3 regions of the Neobacillus sp. K501 genome follow, and region 1 is predicted to be linked to each of the others. Evidence: riboswitches for the same ligand, from Rfam matches in the RefSeq annotation. Region 1 holds a riboswitch; each other region holds the start of a gene.

Region 1 (6,139 bases):
TCGATTTGGGATACATCATAAGCTGGATCGTATGCTTGAATTAATTTTCCTCCATGAGGTGCTGGTAAAAATGACAACAGAATCAAACCTTTCTTTATATATTTAGCCGTTTATTTACGGACCTAGTAAATGGAATTAATATATTTGTCCTTATTCCTTTGCTGCTTCTTGGGACATCGTTAAGGCAGACTTCGGTCGTTTCATCAATGACATCACTCCGAATACTGAAATCAATACACCTATCATCGCCACAATTGGATAAAAATTATGTTCAATGATCAACTGGATTAGGGTATACGACAATACCATTGACAGCACTGGCGATACAATCCAAACCGTTAATAGCTGAACCACTATGCCTTTTTTCAAAACGGATTTCCCGTGTTTGGCGAAGCCGATTCCAATGATCGATGAAGTTGTAATTTGGGTTAATGGGACAGGAATCCCAAAGACGGATGCAATTGTCACAATTGTTGCTCCGGTACCTGAGATGACACAGCCCTCTTCCAACTTTAAGGTGGTGATTTTCTTCCCATTTGTTTCTAAAACACGATGACCGAGAATCAATGCTCCAGCCGCTACAAATAATCCGCCCCATAGGATTCCTTTATCTGTTGTAAGAATCCCAGCGCCGACAAGCGGCCCTACCGCATTTGCAACATTATTCATTCCAGCCGAAAAGGCTTCGAACAATCCCATAAATACAACGAGAACTGATAAAAGGGGTACCGCTTTTGGAGCCTTCATCCACCGAGTAAAATATTTGTTTTTTAACAAATAAGAAGCCAAAATGGCGATGATGAAGGCAGCAAATGGTGTAAGCAGCCAAAAGAACATAATCCAGGCGAGACTGCCGATAAATACAGATTGATAAACAATCCCTGCCCCGACAACGGCACCCACAGCTACTTCACTAGTAGAAAGTGGAATCCCAAAGATATTGGCCAAAAACAGTGACAGGGCCGCTGATGCCAATACAATTAATGCTATTGGGACCGTAAAAGTACTGGAAGGAACAATTCCGCTGCCAATTGTCTTCACGACTTCACCACCGCCAAGCCAAGCACCTAAAAACACGGCGATGCCACAGAGCATTAAGGCTAACCGTTTATTGACAACCCCGGAACCATAAGCGATCCCCATCGAAGCAGCAGCCCCACTACCGCCAATATTTATGGCAAAAAATAAACCAATGGAAATTGCAATCATTGTGAGCAATCAATAGCCCTCCTTTAACGAGTGTGCAAGCCGCACTCCGTCTTGCCGCTTCCCGCCCATCGTCCTGCCCTGGAATCACCATCTGCTGAAACAGGCTGCGTACAAGGGAAACAACCGATGCTCGGGTAATTTTGATCATGCAGGGAATTGTAGGGAAGGTCTTTGTCTCGGATATACTCCCATACCTCATCCCAGGTCCAGTGGATTAATGGGCAAATTTTGATATTCTCGAATTTATCATCTTTATTAATAAATTCCGTGTTTGCTCTTGTCGGTGATTGCTCCCTGCGCAATCCAGAAATCCAGGCTTGTTTGGCCGTCAACGTTTCCCTCAATGGAATCACTTTACGAATTTGGCAGCACTGGTTTGGCTCTCTTTTCCATAATGCTGATCCGTATTGTTCTCTTTGTTCATCAAGGCTAAGCTTTGGCAGTTTCCGTTCGATTCTCAGCTTCGGGAATCGAGCTTCGATTTTGTTAATTACATCATAGGTCTCAGGGAAGTGTAAGCCTGTATCCAAAAAGACAATATGGGCATCTGGCTTTATTTGCTGGATTAAGTCAATTAAGACAATGGCCTCTGCTCCAAAGCTAGATGCATACACAAGTTCTTCTTCCGGATACGAGCTGTAGGCCCACTCTAAAACAGAACGTGCTCCTTTTGTTTCGTCATCAATTGTGAAAGAGTTTTTTAATGGATTCCAATTTTGATAGGTTATTGCACCCGTCATGGCTGCAAACCTCCTTTCATTCAATAAAAAAAGGCAGTCTCCACTTAAGCTTAGTGATGGAGACCGCCTCTAGTTTTTCTAGTCAGCGATTTTTATTCGATTGAAGACGAACCTTTTCATTTCTCTCAATTTGTACAATCTTTCCGTCTTGGACAACAAGGGTGATGGATCCAAATTGTAGTGTTTCCAGCATTTTCTCAAGATGTGTCATGATTTCTTCTCTGTCTTCTGGTTTCAGTGTGATTCGCCCTCCTTTCTAATAAAAAACACCCTTCCATCTAGGAAAGGCGTTAACTGCTCAGGTAACACCTTATCTCCCAAAATGAAATCATTTTGCTGGAATTAGCACCTTGCTTAGCAGGTTGCCGGGCATCATCGGGCCAGTCCCTTTGCCACTCTAGATAAGAATTTTGTAATTGATGAAATTAATCCTACCATACCAATAGGTTTTATGTAAATGAAAAACTTTAAAATTTAGAAAATTAAAATGAAGGGGAAAATAAAAGGATTCTCCAAATGAAAGAAAAGCGCCATAATCGAGTTGTACCCGACATGACGCTTCTCTTTACCTGCTCAAGTTTAGGCCATGGTCACATATTTTTCAGGCCTTTCCTCAAATTCTAGCTTCCTTATTTTTTCACGGTATTTTACTATCTCACCAATCACAATCATTGCTGGATTTTTTATCCCTTCGTTTTCAACGATCGCAGCAATGGTCTTTAACGTTCCAATTACTGTCCGCTGGTTTACCGTTGTTCCCTCCTGGATAACCGCAACAGGTGTATTTTCATTTTTCCCATGGTACAGTAATTCTTGACATATATAAGGGAGATTGCGAATCCCCATATAAACAGCGATGGTATCAACGGCTTTGGTTAGATTTTTCCAATCAATATCCACTGGTAGACCTGTCTGGCAATGTCCTGTTATAACAGCGAATGAACTGCCAAGTTCACGATGTGTGATCGGAATCCCTGCACAGGCAGGTGCGGCTAGGCCGGCAGTAATTCCAGGAACTACTTCAAAGGAAAGACCCATTTTTACTAACGCCTCAGCTTCCTCAGCCCCGCGACCAAAGACAAAAGGATCACCACCTTTTAAACGGACCACTATTTTACCCTTCTCGGTGAATTTGACTAACAAATCATTGATTGCTTCCTGGTTCATGGTATGATGACCCGGCCGTTTGCCACAATATATCAGCTGACATCCCTTTTTTGCTTCTTCTAATAGAGCAGCATTTACAAGGCGATCATAAAGAATGACATCTGCAGCTTGAATACATTTTAATGCTTTTACAGTAATTAATTCTGGGTCTCCAGGACCAGCGCCCACGATAAATGCTTTTCCCATCTAAGCCCTCCTTTATACTGAACCCCTTTGTGTATTTGTAATAGCTGGCTTAGATTTAGCCATATCCAAAACCATTTTCGGTTCTGCCTTTCGATAGGTGTAATAAAGGGCTGCCCCTGTAAAAAGCAATCCACTTATCAGGTTTCCTGCCAATACAGGAACTTGGTTCCAAATCCACCAATCTGCCATAGACACTTCCGCACCTAGCATCATGCCTGCTGGGATTACAAACATGTTGACAACAGCGTGCTCAAACCCTTGTGCAAAGAAAATTAAGATTGGTAGCCACATGGCGGCAATTTTTCCAATTACAGACTTAGCAGTCATGGCCATTACGGCACCTAGTGTGACCATCCAATTACAGAGTATCGCTTTGACGATAACCACGATGTACCCGTCTATTCCAATGTTTTTATAACCGTTCGTTTTAGCTTCTGCAACTGCGATGATTTTAGTTGCAACTCCATTATCGGTTACATGGCCAAGTTGGGTGACGGCAATGACATAAAGACCACCATAAAAAATCGCCCCGATGAGATGTCCTATAATCACCCAAAACCAATTCCTTAGCATCGCAATCACTGAAACCCTTTTTTCCATGACCGCAACAGGGATGAGTGCAAAACTACCCGTAACCAATTCCAACCCGAGAAGAATGATAATGACAAAAGCTGCCGGGAAAAGGATGGCGCCAACAACTCCCATCCCAGTCTGAATCTCAGCAGTAAAAGCTAAGGTTGTACCAAAGCCAAGAAGTGCTCCAGCTAGCACTCCACGGATTAATAAATCTTTAACTGGCAATTTTGATTTTGCCTCTCCAGCTTGAATCATATTATCGACTACTTGATACGGACTCACCAATGCCATCTTTTCACTCCCTTAAGTCTTTTATTAGACCGACCCATTCATAGACCCCTAAAAATATTTCTCTCTTAAATTCACCTATTCTATAACTATATAAATTTGATCCTCCTGAACCTCTACCGGATAAGACTGGACGCAGCCCACATCTGGTGCTTGAACCTTCCCGTCACTTACACAAATTTTCCAATCATGCATCGGGCAAAAGACAAATTCCCCACTTACAATTCCCTCCGCTAGAACCCCTCCTTTATGCGGGCAGCGGTTTTCAATTGCTCGAATATCTCCATTTTCTAATTTAAACACCGCCAATTCCTTGTCACCTATCATGACCGTTTTTCCTAATTTTAGTGGTAGATCAGTTAGCTTTCCTATCCACACATGACGAATGGTTTTTTTCATTATTTCCCTCCTATCAGTGATTAATGGGTTTCTATTGGAATCTTCACCGTTTCATAAAGGTCTTTTACTAGGTTTTTATTGTGAATCGTCTCCTGCCATGGTTCTTGAACCACAGATAGCGCTTCGTTCATTCGGCGATTGAGATTCATTACATTTCCCTTGTCCTCTAGCACTCTTTTAATATGGTCAAGTCCAAGGCGTTCCACCCAAGCTGAGGTCCTTTCCAAATAATTAGCAGTTTCACGGTAATATTGGAGATAAGCTCCGGTCATTTCCAACACTTCGTCCCCTGTTTTCAGTTTAAAGAGGAGATCTGCTTCGCGCAGATGGGTACCACCGTTTCCACCCACATACATTTCCCAAGCCCCTTCGACTCCAACAATGCCAACGTCTTTTATTCCACTTTCTGCACAATTTCGCGGACAGGCCGATACCGCCATTTTAATTTTATGAGGGGTGTACAAGCCCTCAAACTTCTTCTCTATTTTGATTCCTAGACTAATAGAATCTTGTGTTCCAAACCGGCAGTAGTTTTCGCCAACACAGGTTTTGACTGTTCTTACTCCTTTGGCATAGGCAAATCCTGATGGCATATCCAGCTCTTCCCAAATTTTTGGAAGGTCCTCCTTCTTTACCCCTAGTAAATCAATGCGCTGTCCCCCCGTCACTTTGATCAAACCAACCTTGTATTTATCCGCCACATCGGCAATTTTTCGCAGATCCTCTGAAGTGGTGACCCCACCGTACATCCTTGGGACGACGGAGTAAGTTCCATCCTTTTGGATATTGGCATGTAATCGTTCATTGACATATCGAGCTTCACGTTCGTCTTGATAAAACAACGGATTAACCATCCCTAAGTAATAATTCAAGGCAGGCTTACATTTAGAACATCCATTTGTCTTCCAGCCAAGGACATACATCACCTCACGAATATGGGTTAGACCTTTCTCACGGATTTCTTGTAAAACCTCATCTCTTGATAAGGATGTACAAGCGCAAATTGCCTCTTTTTGTTCTACCTGAAATTGATCACCCAGTGTGCATGAAAGTAAATCTTGGACGAGTGATTTACAACCACCACATGAGCGGGAGGCGTTGGTGCAGCCTTTCACCTGTTCCACCGTTGTTAAACCCTGTGTTTGGATTGCCTCAATAATCGCTCCTTTTGTGACCCCATTACATCCGCAGATTAGCTCCTCATCCGCCATACTCTGAACGCCACTTATCTGTGGAGCTTCATTTGAATCACTTTGTAAATACTCCTCGACCTTTGCTTCATTTTTTATAAAATTTAACAGCTTGTTGCCTTCTTGCGTATCCCCAAAAAGAACAGCACCTGTTATTTTCCCGTCTTCAATCAGTACTTTCTTATATACTCCGCGCCAGTCATCATACATTTTATAAACTTTCGTATTTTCATCCTCATTGATTTTTCCAGCTGAGAATACCTCTACGCCAGATACCTTTAATTGAGTCGAAAGCACGGAACCCTGGTATGGAGCTGCGTCCATTCCACATATACGCCTGGCCAACACTTGTCCTTGCTGATATAAAGGGGCGACTAGACCGTA
Region 2 (6,139 bases), on a different contig from region 1:
ATGAGGAGTAAGGAGAAACCGATCTTTAATGACTTTTTCATAACAAAAATAAACCTCCTTAATCTGGGCTGATTACCTAAGATATCGTATGAGGATGATTAAAATGTGTGAATGACCAAAAAAATAAATTTGACAGGAAAAGAGCGATCAAGGTGAATAAACAAAATGGGATGATTTTGGAGATCCAGCGTTTTCCTTCGCCTAATCCCAATGTGGAATTAAAGGTAATTACCTACTTATCAAATGGATTGAGAGTAAAAGGCTTGCTGGCAGAACCGAAGGGCGAGGGGAGTTACGATGGGTTTCTCTATTTACGCGGCGGGATAAAAAACGTTGGAAAAGTAAGACCGTCAAGAATTTCCCAATTTGCTTCGGAAGGGTTTATTGTTTTTGCCCCTTATTATCGAGGAAATCAAGGCGGGGAAGGGAATGAGGATTTTGCAGGTGAGGATCGGGAGGACGCCTTTTCTGCCTATCTTTTGTTAAAATCTCTTTGCAGAGTTCAAAACATCCATGTATTTGGTTTTTCACGTGGTGGTGTTATGGCATTAATGACGGGAATTCAATTTCCTGAGGCTGCCTCTGTTGTCAGTTGGGGCGGAGTGAGTGATATGTCATTAACTTATCAGGAGCGTAAAGATTTAAGAAGGATGATGAAGCGAGTGATTGGTGGAACTCCCGAGAAATATCCCGAGCGGTACGAAGAGCGGACACCTTTATATGAGCTTGAAAGGCTTACTGCCCCCGTTTTGATTATACATGGGGTAATGGATCATAATGTATCTGTTGAACATGCCTATCGCCTTGAAAGAAGATTACGAGCACTGGAAAAAAACGTGGAATGCTGGTATTTTGAAGAATTTACACACTACTTTCCTCCCCGTGTGAACAGAAAAGTGGTCGAAGATTTAACGAAGTGGATGAAAAGGCAGTCCAAAAGATGATAAAATAGTAACGAAGTACATAGGAGAGGAGCGATGAATAGTGGGTATGCCTCTTGAGTTAAATACGATGATTGTGACAAAGGGAAGAGAACGACGACTAGAAGAAAATCTTTTTCTCCTTGAAAAAGAAGGGTACAGACTATATCCAATTGATATTCCGATTGATGTTAGAAAAACAATCGAAAGTGATTCAAGTGGAACAGCTGTGATTAAAAAACTGGAATGGCAAAAAAATAGCACGAGTATAACTTATCAATTAATTTCATTAAATTCAACGAATTAAGCAGGGAATGATTTTTCCTGCCTTTTGTTTTGGTATTCCATATAGTGATGTAAAGAAGCCCTTATCTGATTGATAAGGGCTTCTTTACAACTAGCTAGGCAATAGGTCCGCCTTTTACTTCTATCTCTGGAGATAGTTTCGTAAACTTTTTAAAGTTTTCGCGGAATTTTCCAGCCAATTCTTTTGCTTTCGTTTCATAGGCATCAGAATCAGCCCAAGTTTTGTACGGCTGTAGAACTTCATCAGGAACACCGGCGATGTGGAGAGGAATATTTAAACCGAAAATTTCATCCTTTACGGTTTCCACATGATTTAGTTCACCTTCAAGTGCAGCTTGAACCATTGCTCTTGTATAGGAGAGCTTCATCCGGCTGCCCACTCCGTATTCTCCACCCGTCCAGCCTGTATTCACCAGGAAGACATTCGCATTATGTTCAAGAATCTTTTCTCCAAGCATTTCTGCATAACGAGTGGCAGGAAGCGGCAGGAACGGCGCACCAAAGCATGTTGAGAAGGTTGCTTCAGGTGAAGTAACGCCCCGCTCTGTTCCAGCAAGCTTAGATGTGTAACCGCTTAAAAAATGGTACATCGCTTGTTCTTTCGTTAACTTTGAGATAGGAGGTAACACACCAAAGGCATCCGCCGTTAAAAAGACAATCGTATTCGGATGACCAGCAATACTTGGCTGAACAATATTATCGATAGCCTGAATCGGATAGGCTGCTCTCGTATTTTCAGTTAGCGTAGCATCATCGTAATCCGCGATGCGAGATTCTGGATTGAGGATGACATTTTCAAGCACGGTGCCAAAGTGAATAGCATCAAAAATTTGTGGCTCTTTTTCACGTGAAAGATTGATTGTTTTGGCATAACAGCCGCCTTCAATATTGAACACTCCATTAGAGGACCACCCGTGTTCGTCATCACCAATTAAGCGGCGATTAGGGTCTGCTGATAGCGTAGTTTTTCCAGTACCAGATAGACCAAAGAATAATGCTACATCTCCTTCAAGTCCCACATTTGCAGAACAATGCATCGAGAAAATATTATTTTCAGGCAATAAGTAGTTCATGACGGAGAAAATAGATTTTTTCATTTCGCCTGCGTATTCCGTACCGCCTATTAAAACAGTCCGCTGTTCGAAGGAGATAATAATAAAAGTTTCAGAGTTTGTACCGTCAACTGCAGGATCTGCTTTAAAATTTGGGGCAGAGATTACCGTAAAACCTGTTTTATGTGTTAATAATTCTTCATCACTTGGACGGATAAATAATTGATGGGCAAAAAGATTATGCCAAGCGTATTCATTTACAACTTGAATCGGTAACTGGGATTTTTTATCCGCACCTGCAAATCCTTTAAAAACGAAAATTTCTTCTTTTTGTTTTAAGTAATCCAATACTTTATGATACAGGTTTTGGAATACATCCTCTGAAATCGGTTGATTTAAAGAACCCCATGCAATTTTATCCTTCGTTGATTTTTCCATCACTGTAAATTTGTCTTGAGGAGAACGTCCAGTGTACTTACCAGTAGAAACACTAATAGCTCCTGTTGAAGTCAACTTTCCTTCATTTCGAGACAAAATCTTTTCAACTAATTGTGGTACAGAAAGTTGGAGTTGCACGTTACTTCCATCTAATAATTGAGTTAATTCGTTTGGGATATGAACAGAATTCATCGAGGGTACCCTTCCTTTTTTATGTTTTTATCAGTAATATATCCATACAAATAGTATAACACATTAGATTCAATAGTCTATACTAATTAACGAAATTAGGTTGTATTTAATACTATATAATATTATTGGAAAAAGTTCTTTTTTTGTCGGGGGAATCCTTAAAAAATTCATTGACACAGTTCGACATTGTGCGGTATGATTCTACCTTGAACGGATACTCTCTTATCCCGAGCTGGTGGAGGGACAGGCCCAATGAAACCCAGCAACCTGCAATCGAGTAATACGAATTTATTTCTCGAGCAAAGGTGCTAAACCTGAAGCAAGGCTATGCCTTGAACGATAAGAGTGAAAGGCGCGTAAATCAACCTTTCCTCAGATGACGGAAAGGTTTTTTATTGTGATTTCGTGACTTTAATCGCTAATCTTTGTTTCCATCATGAGAATTTCAGAGGGATTTTGTCTAGCTCCAGCGTCTAGGCGCTTTTGCTTTTCTATTCATAAAAATCCTTTGTTTATTTCATACTACTAAGGGAATGAGTTCCGTATCAACCCGAGGTTAAACGGCAAGGTTATACATATTACCCACACAGATAACCTCACTTTATATCATTATATAGGAGGAATTCAGATGTCCAAGAAACGTCGTTTGTTCACTTCTGAATCAGTAACTGAGGGTCATCCGGATAAGATCTGTGACCAAATCTCTGATTCAATTTTAGATGCTATTTTAGCAAAGGATGCCAATGCCCGTGTTGCTGCTGAAACTTCAGTAACAACTGGTTTAGTATTAGTTGCAGGGGAAATCACGACTTCTACTTATGTTGATATTCCAAAAATTGTTCGTGAAACGGTAAGAGAAATTGGTTATACCCGTGCAAAATACGGCTTTGATGCTGAAACTTGTGCGGTATTAACTTCAATCGATGAGCAATCACCTGATATCGCGATGGGTGTTGACCAAGCACTCGAAGCACGTGAAGGTTTAATGTCGGATGAGCAAATCGAAGCAATCGGTGCTGGTGACCAAGGTTTAATGTTTGGTTACGCATGTAATGAAACAAAAGAGCTTATGCCTCTTCCGATTTCATTAGCACATAAGCTTGCACGCCGTTTAACAGAGGTTCGTAAAGATGAGCTTCTTCCTTACCTTCGCCCAGATGGTAAAACTCAAGTAACGGTTGAGTACGATGAAAACGACAAGCCTGTTCGTATTGACACCATTGTTATTTCTACACAGCACCACCCTGAAGTAACATTAGAGCAAATTCAACGTAACCTTAAAGAATATGTCATTAATCCGGTTGTTCCACAAGAACTGATTGATGAAAATACAAAGTATTTCATTAACCCAACAGGCCGTTTTGTTATTGGTGGACCACAAGGGGATGCTGGTTTAACAGGCCGTAAAATTATTGTTGATACTTATGGTGGTTATGCTCGTCACGGCGGCGGTGCATTCTCTGGTAAGGATCCAACAAAAGTTGACCGCTCTGCAGCTTATGCAGCACGTTACGTAGCGAAAAATATTGTAGCAGCTGGACTGGCTGACAAATGTGAAGTACAGCTTGCTTATGCGATTGGTGTTGCAAGACCAGTTTCCATTTCTGTTGATACATTTGGTACTGGAAAAGTTAGTGAAGAAGTACTAGTTGATCTTGTCAGCGAAAACTTCGACCTTCGCCCAGCTGGAATTATCAATATGTTAAATCTTCGTCGCCCAATCTATAAACAAACAGCTGCTTACGGACATTTTGGCCGTAGTGATGTGGATCTTCCTTGGGAGCGTACAGATAAGGCTGAATCACTTCGTACACAAGCTAACATTTAATAAAAAATGCTGTAGTTAAGCTAGAATTTTTACTGGGAGTTGCATTTTACATGTAACTCCCGTTTTCTATTTTACGTCTAAGTTTAAGATAAACGGATATCGTGAAAAATAAATATTATCATTCATTTTTCCAACCATTCTCACTGCCATTTTCAAATAAATAGTGGTAGTATTAGAAGGTATGTTTATTAGAATGGATATTTAGAAATGGAGTAGGTGAGGTACATAATGTGCGGTTTTATTGGTTGTGTACATGACAAAGCACAAAACTATCGTGATGATCAAAAACAACAATTTAAAAATATGAATGATTTAATTACCCATCGTGGTCCAGATGATGATGGCTTTTACTATGATGAGAATATTCAATTTGGTTTCCGCCGTTTGAGTATTATCGATATAGAATGTGGACATCAACCATTAACGTATGAAAATGAGCGCTATTGGATCATTTTTAATGGAGAAGTTTATAATTATGTGGAATTACGTGAAGAACTTCTCAAAGAAGGATTAACATTTGCAACGAACTCGGATACGGAAGTCATTATTGCCCTTTATAGTCATCTCAAGGAAAAAGCAGTTGAAAAATTGCGTGGGATGTTTGCGTTTGTCATCTGGGATAAGCAAGAACAAACCCTTTATGGGGCGCGTGATCCTTTTGGAATTAAACCATTTTTCTATTTTAATGAAGGCGAAAAAACATTTTTTGCTTCTGAGAAAAAAAGCATTCTCCTTGCTTTAGAAAATGAAGAGTTAGACTATGAATCCCTGCAGCATTATTTAACCTATCAATTCGTTCCTGAACCAAGAACCATGACAAAGGGAATTAAGAAGCTCGAGCCGGGGCATTATTTTACTAAGAAAATTGGTTCACCAATGGATATTAAACGCTATTGGAAAGCACATTTTCAACCGGTAAATAAAACTGAGGCTGAATTTACAAAAGAAATTAGAGATGTAATGTTTGATTCGGTAAAAATGCATATGAGAAGTGATGTACCGGTTGGTGCATTCCTTTCAGGCGGGATTGACTCTTCGATTACAGCGAGTATTGCAAAAGAATTCCATCCGGGGATCAAAACATTTTCTGTAGGTTTTGAACATAATGGCTTCAGTGAAATCGATGTTGCGAAAGAAACCGCTGATAAGCTTGGTGTTGAAAACATCAGTTATGTGATTACGCCAGAGGAATATATGAATGAATTTCCAAAGATTATGTGGCATATGGATGACCCGCTTGCAGACCCAGCTTGTGTCCCGTTATATTTTGTTTCGCGGGAAGCAAGAAAGCATGTAACGGTTGTTCTTTCTGGTGAAGGTGCCGATGAATTATTTGGTGGTTATAATATTTACCGTGAACCTCAGGACCTGGAAGTGTTTAATAAAATTCCAAGAGTAGGCAA
Region 3 (6,139 bases), on a different contig from region 1:
GTATATTATACATTTCCATGTTGTTAAACTTTATTTAAGATTATTCCAAGAATAAAATGTTTGTCAATCTATTTTTTAAAAATTTTTAAAGTGCCGATTCTTCTGACTGCTTCTTCAAGTCTTTCTTCGGATGTTAGGAGTCCAACTCGGACATAGCCTTCACCCAATTCCCCGAAGCCAATGCCAGGTGCAACCGCTATATGTGCTTCCTTAAGAAGAAGATCAGCAAATTCAGCCGAGGAAAATTCCTCAGGAACCTTTAGCCAAGCAAAAAATGATCCTTTTGGCGCCTTAACATCCCATCCTAAGGATCGAAGACCTTGTATCAACACATTTCTTCTTCGCTCATATAACTCATTTAATTCATTGACACATCTCTGTGGACCGTTTAGTGCCGCGGCAGCAGCCTCTTGGATTCCCCCAAAAAGACTGCAATAAAGATGGTCTTGCAAAAGCTCAATTGCCGAGATGACACTTTCATTCCCTAAAGCAAATCCAACTCGCCATCCTGCCATATTGTAGGTTTTTGATAAGGTGTAGATTTCAATCCCAACCTCTTTTGCTCCTTCAATTTGCAAAAAGCTCAGTGGTTTTTTATCATCGAAACCAATTGCCCCATATGCAAAATCATGGACCACACAAAGATTATTTTTGCTGGCAAGCAGAACCGTTTCTTCAAAAAATTCCTTCGTCGCCGTTGCCCCTGTTGGATTATTTGGATAGTTAAGGAACATTAATTTTGCCTTTTCTAAGTCATCTATTGGTATTTCGTTATAATCGGGTAAAAAATGATTATTTTCTCGCAGCGGCATTGTTACCATCTCAGCTTTTGCTAGGGCAACACCTGATAAATAATCTGGATATCCTGGATCTGGGACGAGAATAGTATCACCAGGATTTAATAAGCATTGAGGAATTTCTACTAATCCAGCTTTACCGCCAAATAAAATCGCCACTTCTGTATGGGGATCCAGGTTAACACCGTATTCTCTAAAATAAAAATCGGCAATAGCTTGTTTTAAATAATGATGTCCTTGAAACGGTGAATATTTATGATTAACGGGATTAGTTGCAGCCTCTTGCAATTTTCTCACGATATGTTCCGGAGTAGGCTGATCAGGATTACCTTGTCCTAAATTAATCACATCATGACCTGCAGCAATCGATTGACCCACATTTTTCACGAGTGAAGCAAAAAACTGGTCTGGAAGACTTTTTAATCGCTCTGATGGTGGATATTGTTTCATGGTCTCACCCCATTCATTTTTTTATGTTGAAATTCTAGTCACAAATGATATAACTTTTATAAAAGCTTGTAAAGAAAAATTTCTCAAAATTTACAATGGGGTGAACATTTTTGAAATTAAAAATAACCTGCCTGCAAATGGATATTTGCTTTGGTGAACCAAGTAAGAATTATCAATTAGCAGAACGTTTGATTGACCGAGCCATGATGGAAACTCCAGATATTATTGTGCTGCCCGAATTATGGACAACAGGATACGATTTAACACGACTGGATGAAATTGCTGATAAGGATGGACAGGACTCTATCACTTTTTTAAAACGTTTAGCACAAAAATATCAGGTACATTTTGTTGGTGGGTCCATAGCTAACAGAGGTGAAAACGGGGTAAAAAATACCCTCCTTATCATCAACAAAAAAGGAGAGCTAATCCATCAATATAGTAAACTACATCTCTTTAAACTGATGGATGAACATCTATACCTTGAAGCAGGAACGGAAAAAGGCTTGTTCGAATTAGAGAATCATCTTTTTGCGGGAGTCATCTGTTATGATATTCGCTTTCCGGAATGGATTCGGGCCCATACGGAACAGGGAGCGGAGGTTCTTTTTGTTGTAGCGGAATGGCCTAAATCACGTTTAGCACACTGGCGTGCATTGCTAATTGCTCGCGCCATTGAAAATCAATGTTTCGTTATTGCATGTAATCGTGCCGGAAAAGATCCCAATAATATATTTGCTGGACATTCTATGATCATTGACCCATGGGGGGAAGTAATCGCAGAAGCTGGGAGCAACGAAGAAATATTATCAGCAGAGCTTAACTTAGAACTTGTAAAAAATGTTCGAAAGCAAATTCCTATTTTTGCCGATCGAAAACCAGAATTTTATAAATAATCATTAAAATTATTGACAGTTTATTTAACATCCTGTTATCATTTTTATCATACTGAAAAAATTGAAAATTACATTTTCTCTTATCATGAGCTGGCTGAGGGATTTGGCCCTTTGAAGCCCAGCAACCGACCGTAATTCCATTGTGAAATGGGGCGCGTACAAATAGGCGCTGGGATGTTACCCTTTAAGGCACGGTGCTAATTCCAACAGAAGGAAATTCTTTCTGAGAGATAAGAGGTGCGAAGTACATTTGTCTTCTAGCCTCTTTCAGATTTAAGAAAGAGGCTTTTTCATGCTAACAAAACAGCATAAACAGGCCTCCCTATACCAAGGAGGAATACAGTTGCAGACACTTAATCAAGAAATCTATAAACCATTAACGGAAAACGATGCAATCCAGCTAGCAATATCGTTAAAGTTGTTTGATGAAAACCCAGACCTTACATGCACTGAAATTGGCGACGGAAACCTCAATCTTGTCTTTCATATCGTCGAAAGCAAAAGTGGTAAAGGCATAATTATCAAACAAGCACTTCCATATGCAAAGGTAGTGGGAGAAAGCTGGCCTCTTACTTTAAAAAGAGCAAAAATTGAAGCCGATGCCTTGAAGGTGTTTGGTCATATTGTTCCCGATCTTGTTCCAGAAGTGTATTTCACCAATGATGTGTTAGCGATTACAATTATGGAAGATCTATCCCATTTAACCATTGCACGAACAGGTTTTATTAATGGTGAGACTTATCCATTACTCTCAAAGGATCTAGGGGAGTTTCTAGCCAAAGTACTTTTCTATACCTCAGATTATGCATTAGGTCCGGAACTAAAAAAAGAGCAAGTTGCAAAGTTTATTAATCCAGACCTATGCCATATTACGGAGGACTTAATTTTCTCGGACCCTTATTTTGATGCAGAAACAAATGAATTTGAAGAAGGATTACGCCAAGATGTCGAAGCGATTTGGCATGATGAAGATTTAAAGTTTCATGTTGCTGTTTTAAGAAAGAGCTTTTTAACAGAAGCGGAAGCCCTTCTACATGGTGATTTGCATACTGGTAGTGTTTTTGCCGATAACCAAGAGACAAAGGTCATTGATCCAGAATTTGCTTTTTATGGACCAGCAGGTTTTGACATTGGACAAGTATTTGCTAATCTTCTTTTTCAGGTGATTGTAAATCATGAAAAAAGTGAGGTATTTGTCCATCATGTTGAGAATTTCTGGACTGTTTTTGAAAAACAATTCTCCAGCCTTTGGGTGTCAGAAAATAAGGACTTACTGTCAAAATCCAATTTATTTTTAAACCATGTTCTGTCTAAGTATTTTGAAGATGCCGTTGGCTTTGCGGGCTGCGAGTTAATCCGTCGAACGATTGGTCTTGCCCATGTTGCAGATCTAGACCACATTGATGACGATAGTTTCCGCTTAGCTGCAAAGCAGAAAACCCTTGAACTTGGAAAAGTACTGATTAAACAAAGAAAAAAGCTGAATGATCTTGAAACTCTTTTGAATACAATTAAAAGTCTGCTATAAAACAGGAAAAAAGCAATCATCATGATTGCTTTTTTCCTGTTTACATTACAAAAATGGATTTTCATGTTTTGCTTTAAGGCGTTGCCATCTATTTTCTACTTCTGCTTCAAATTCTTCTAGGATTGGTTTATTTTCTTCCTTGAGAAGATGTTTTGTTTTACCCATGTATTTTAACCAGTCAGAAATAGGGATACGTTTGTTCTTTGCCTCTGGATCATAGGTAATCGTCGTTACCCCTTGTTCAACCTCATAAAGCGGGAAGAAACAGGAATTGACAGCTGCCTCCAATATCGTTGCACCATAACGATCCTCAGACTTCCAGTTTAACGGGCAGGTAATAAGAATTTTCCCATAGACGGTCCCAACGTTTTGTGCATACCATTGTGCCTTTGCACCTTTTTTAATTAAATCTTGTGGGAACGCTTCTGCTCCAGTAAAGACATAAGGAATATTGGTAGCTGCCATTATTTGTGCCGTATCCTTATGATGGAAGGACTTCCCTTTTTGCATTTTCCCTACTCCAGATGTACTCGTCATATGACCGAGTGGAGTAGAATAGGACATTTGCGAACCCGTATTCATGTAACCTTCATTATCATACTCAAGCATGATCAATTTGTGTCCACGTAGAGCCGTTCCAATCGCAGAACCCATACCGATATCCATTCCACCATCGCCAGTAATCATCACAAAGGTTGCATCATCCGATACTTCAATTTCTCCACGGCGTTTCAGCTCAAGAAATGCTTCGAGTGTACCTGACAAAGTAGCGGCACCGTTTTGAAACAGGTTGTGAATCATCGTTTGCTTATGTGAACTATGCGGGTAAGAGGTCGTTGTCACATAAGCACAGCCTGTTTGAAATAGTGTAACGATATCTCCCTCAATCCCTTTAAAGAACAATTCCAATCCCGCAAAAATTCCGCAGCCAGGACATGCACCATGTCCAGAGGCAATCCGCTTTGGTTTAGTTGTGAGTGCTCGTAATGGCGGGATCTTTACCTTTAACCTGTTCATTTCTTCATCCATTTTCACTTCAATTAATCCCGATTTATAGACATCGCCATGTTGTGGAGTAATGACCGGTTTAAGAATGTTGTCCGGATTCCCTGGTATATGGCCATAATAATCAAATGGTTTATCAGCGCAGCCTTTATCCATTGCTGAGATCGCCATTTCAAAGAAGTTTAGTGCATCACTTGCGTAAAAGTCCTTACCGCCAAGTCCAAAGACGCGGCTTAAAACGATTGTTTGATTTTCACGATCATCTTGAAGCGCTGATTTGACTTCATGTGTTAAATTCGGTCCATTTGCACCATAAGAATCTGCACGTTCCCCCACTAATAATGCTTTTACATTTTTAAGAGCTTCACGGATTTCCTTGGCAGGGAATGGACGAATAATATTTGGACTAATTACCCCCGCTTTTATTCCTTTCGCCCGAAGCTGATCAACTACATCTTTAGCTGATTCAGCGGCAGAATTTAATAGGAACAATGCGACTTCAGCATCATCCATTTGATATAAATCAAGTACTGGAAACTCACGCCCTGAAATACGTGCATATTCTGCTGCAACCTCTTTATATACTTCACCAGCTGCGTAAATTGCTTCTGACTGCTGAAAATGATTGTTCATGAGATCGTCACCATTCATATGAGCGCCAATCGTAACAGGTTTCTTCGGATCTCTAGCAAAATGGTAATCGGTTGGACATTCACCAACAAATTGCTGAACAATGCTGCGATCCTTGAAATACTCTACTCTCCGCTTTTGATGGGAAGTAAAGAACCCGTCATAAGCAACAATAACTGGGAGTCGCACTTTTGAATGCTCGGCAATTTTCAATGCCATGATATTCATATCATAAACAGCTTGAGGAGTTCTTGCCGTTAAAATAACCCACCCAGTATTTAATGCAAAATAAAGGTCAGAATGATCTCCTCTAATATCAAGCGGCCCACTAACAGCCCGGGTAACTAGGTTCATAACCATTGGAAAGCGAGTTCCAGCTTGAACTGGCAGCTGTTCAATCATATATAAAAGACCATTTGCGCTTGTCGCGTTAAATACACGGGCACCAGTTGCTGCTGCACCGTAGCAAATTCCTGCAGAGCCATGCTCTCCATCCGCCGGAATCAATTTTATATCATGCTCGCCACGTGCTTTCATTTGATCTAAAAATTGAGCAACTTCCGTAGATGGCGTGATTGGAAAATACCCCATGATATGATAATTAATTTGAGCAGCTGCCATCGCAGCCATTTCATTTCCGGATTCAAAGGTTGAAAGTTGTTCAGCAACTCTCTGACTTGTTAATTTATCTTCCAAAATAGCCATTAGAAACTACCTCCTGTTACATAAGGAAAGTTTTGCTTTACCCGGTTCGCATCCGCATACCCAATCATTTCACGCAGATCTCCTAGCGCATCGGTAGGACATGCCTCAACGCATTTTAAGCAACCCTT

What was found. Region 1 has a riboswitch for S-adenosylmethionine ahead of ACWM35_RS17625 (YezD family protein). Riboswitches for the same ligand answer to the same signal wherever they lie in the genome.
Region 2: it holds a riboswitch for S-adenosylmethionine, as region 1 does, so the genes downstream of both, metK (methionine adenosyltransferase) here and ACWM35_RS17625 (YezD family protein) in region 1, are expected to answer to the same signal.
Region 3: it holds a riboswitch for S-adenosylmethionine, as region 1 does, so the genes downstream of both, mtnK (S-methyl-5-thioribose kinase) here and ACWM35_RS17625 (YezD family protein) in region 1, are expected to answer to the same signal.

The regions. Positions count from the first base shown of each region.
Region 1 is NZ_JBSLYA010000008.1:58,926-65,064, reverse strand. It holds gene sat (sulfate adenylyltransferase) at 1-77, opposite strand, end outside; gene ACWM35_RS17635 (anion permease) at 151-1,209, opposite strand; gene ACWM35_RS17630 (phosphoadenylyl-sulfate reductase) at 1,233-1,949, opposite strand; gene ACWM35_RS17625 (YezD family protein) at 2,032-2,160, opposite strand; SAM riboswitch class I at 2,257-2,357, opposite strand; gene cobA (uroporphyrinogen-III C-methyltransferase) at 2,529-3,302, opposite strand; gene ACWM35_RS17615 (formate/nitrite transporter family protein) at 3,315-4,169, opposite strand; gene nirD (nitrite reductase small subunit NirD) at 4,245-4,568, opposite strand; gene nirB (nitrite reductase large subunit NirB) at 4,586-6,139, opposite strand, start outside.
Region 2 is NZ_JBSLYA010000002.1:641,480-647,618, reverse strand. It holds gene ACWM35_RS07745 (ABC transporter substrate-binding protein) at 1-41, opposite strand, end outside; gene ACWM35_RS07740 (alpha/beta hydrolase family protein) at 171-944, shown strand; gene ACWM35_RS07735 (DUF2584 domain-containing protein) at 985-1,227, shown strand; gene pckA (phosphoenolpyruvate carboxykinase (ATP)) at 1,322-2,908, opposite strand; SAM riboswitch class I at 3,128-3,254, shown strand; gene metK (methionine adenosyltransferase) at 3,537-4,736, shown strand; gene asnB (asparagine synthase (glutamine-hydrolyzing)) at 4,965-6,139, shown strand, end outside.
Region 3 is NZ_JBSLYA010000001.1:571,540-577,678, forward strand. It holds gene ACWM35_RS02815 (aminotransferase class I/II-fold pyridoxal phosphate-dependent enzyme) at 69-1,247, opposite strand; gene ACWM35_RS02820 (carbon-nitrogen family hydrolase) at 1,358-2,143, shown strand; SAM riboswitch class I at 2,221-2,380, shown strand; gene mtnK (S-methyl-5-thioribose kinase) at 2,487-3,671, shown strand; gene ACWM35_RS02830 (thiamine pyrophosphate-dependent enzyme) at 3,717-6,011, opposite strand; gene ACWM35_RS02835 (2-oxoacid:acceptor oxidoreductase family protein) at 6,011-6,139, opposite strand, start outside.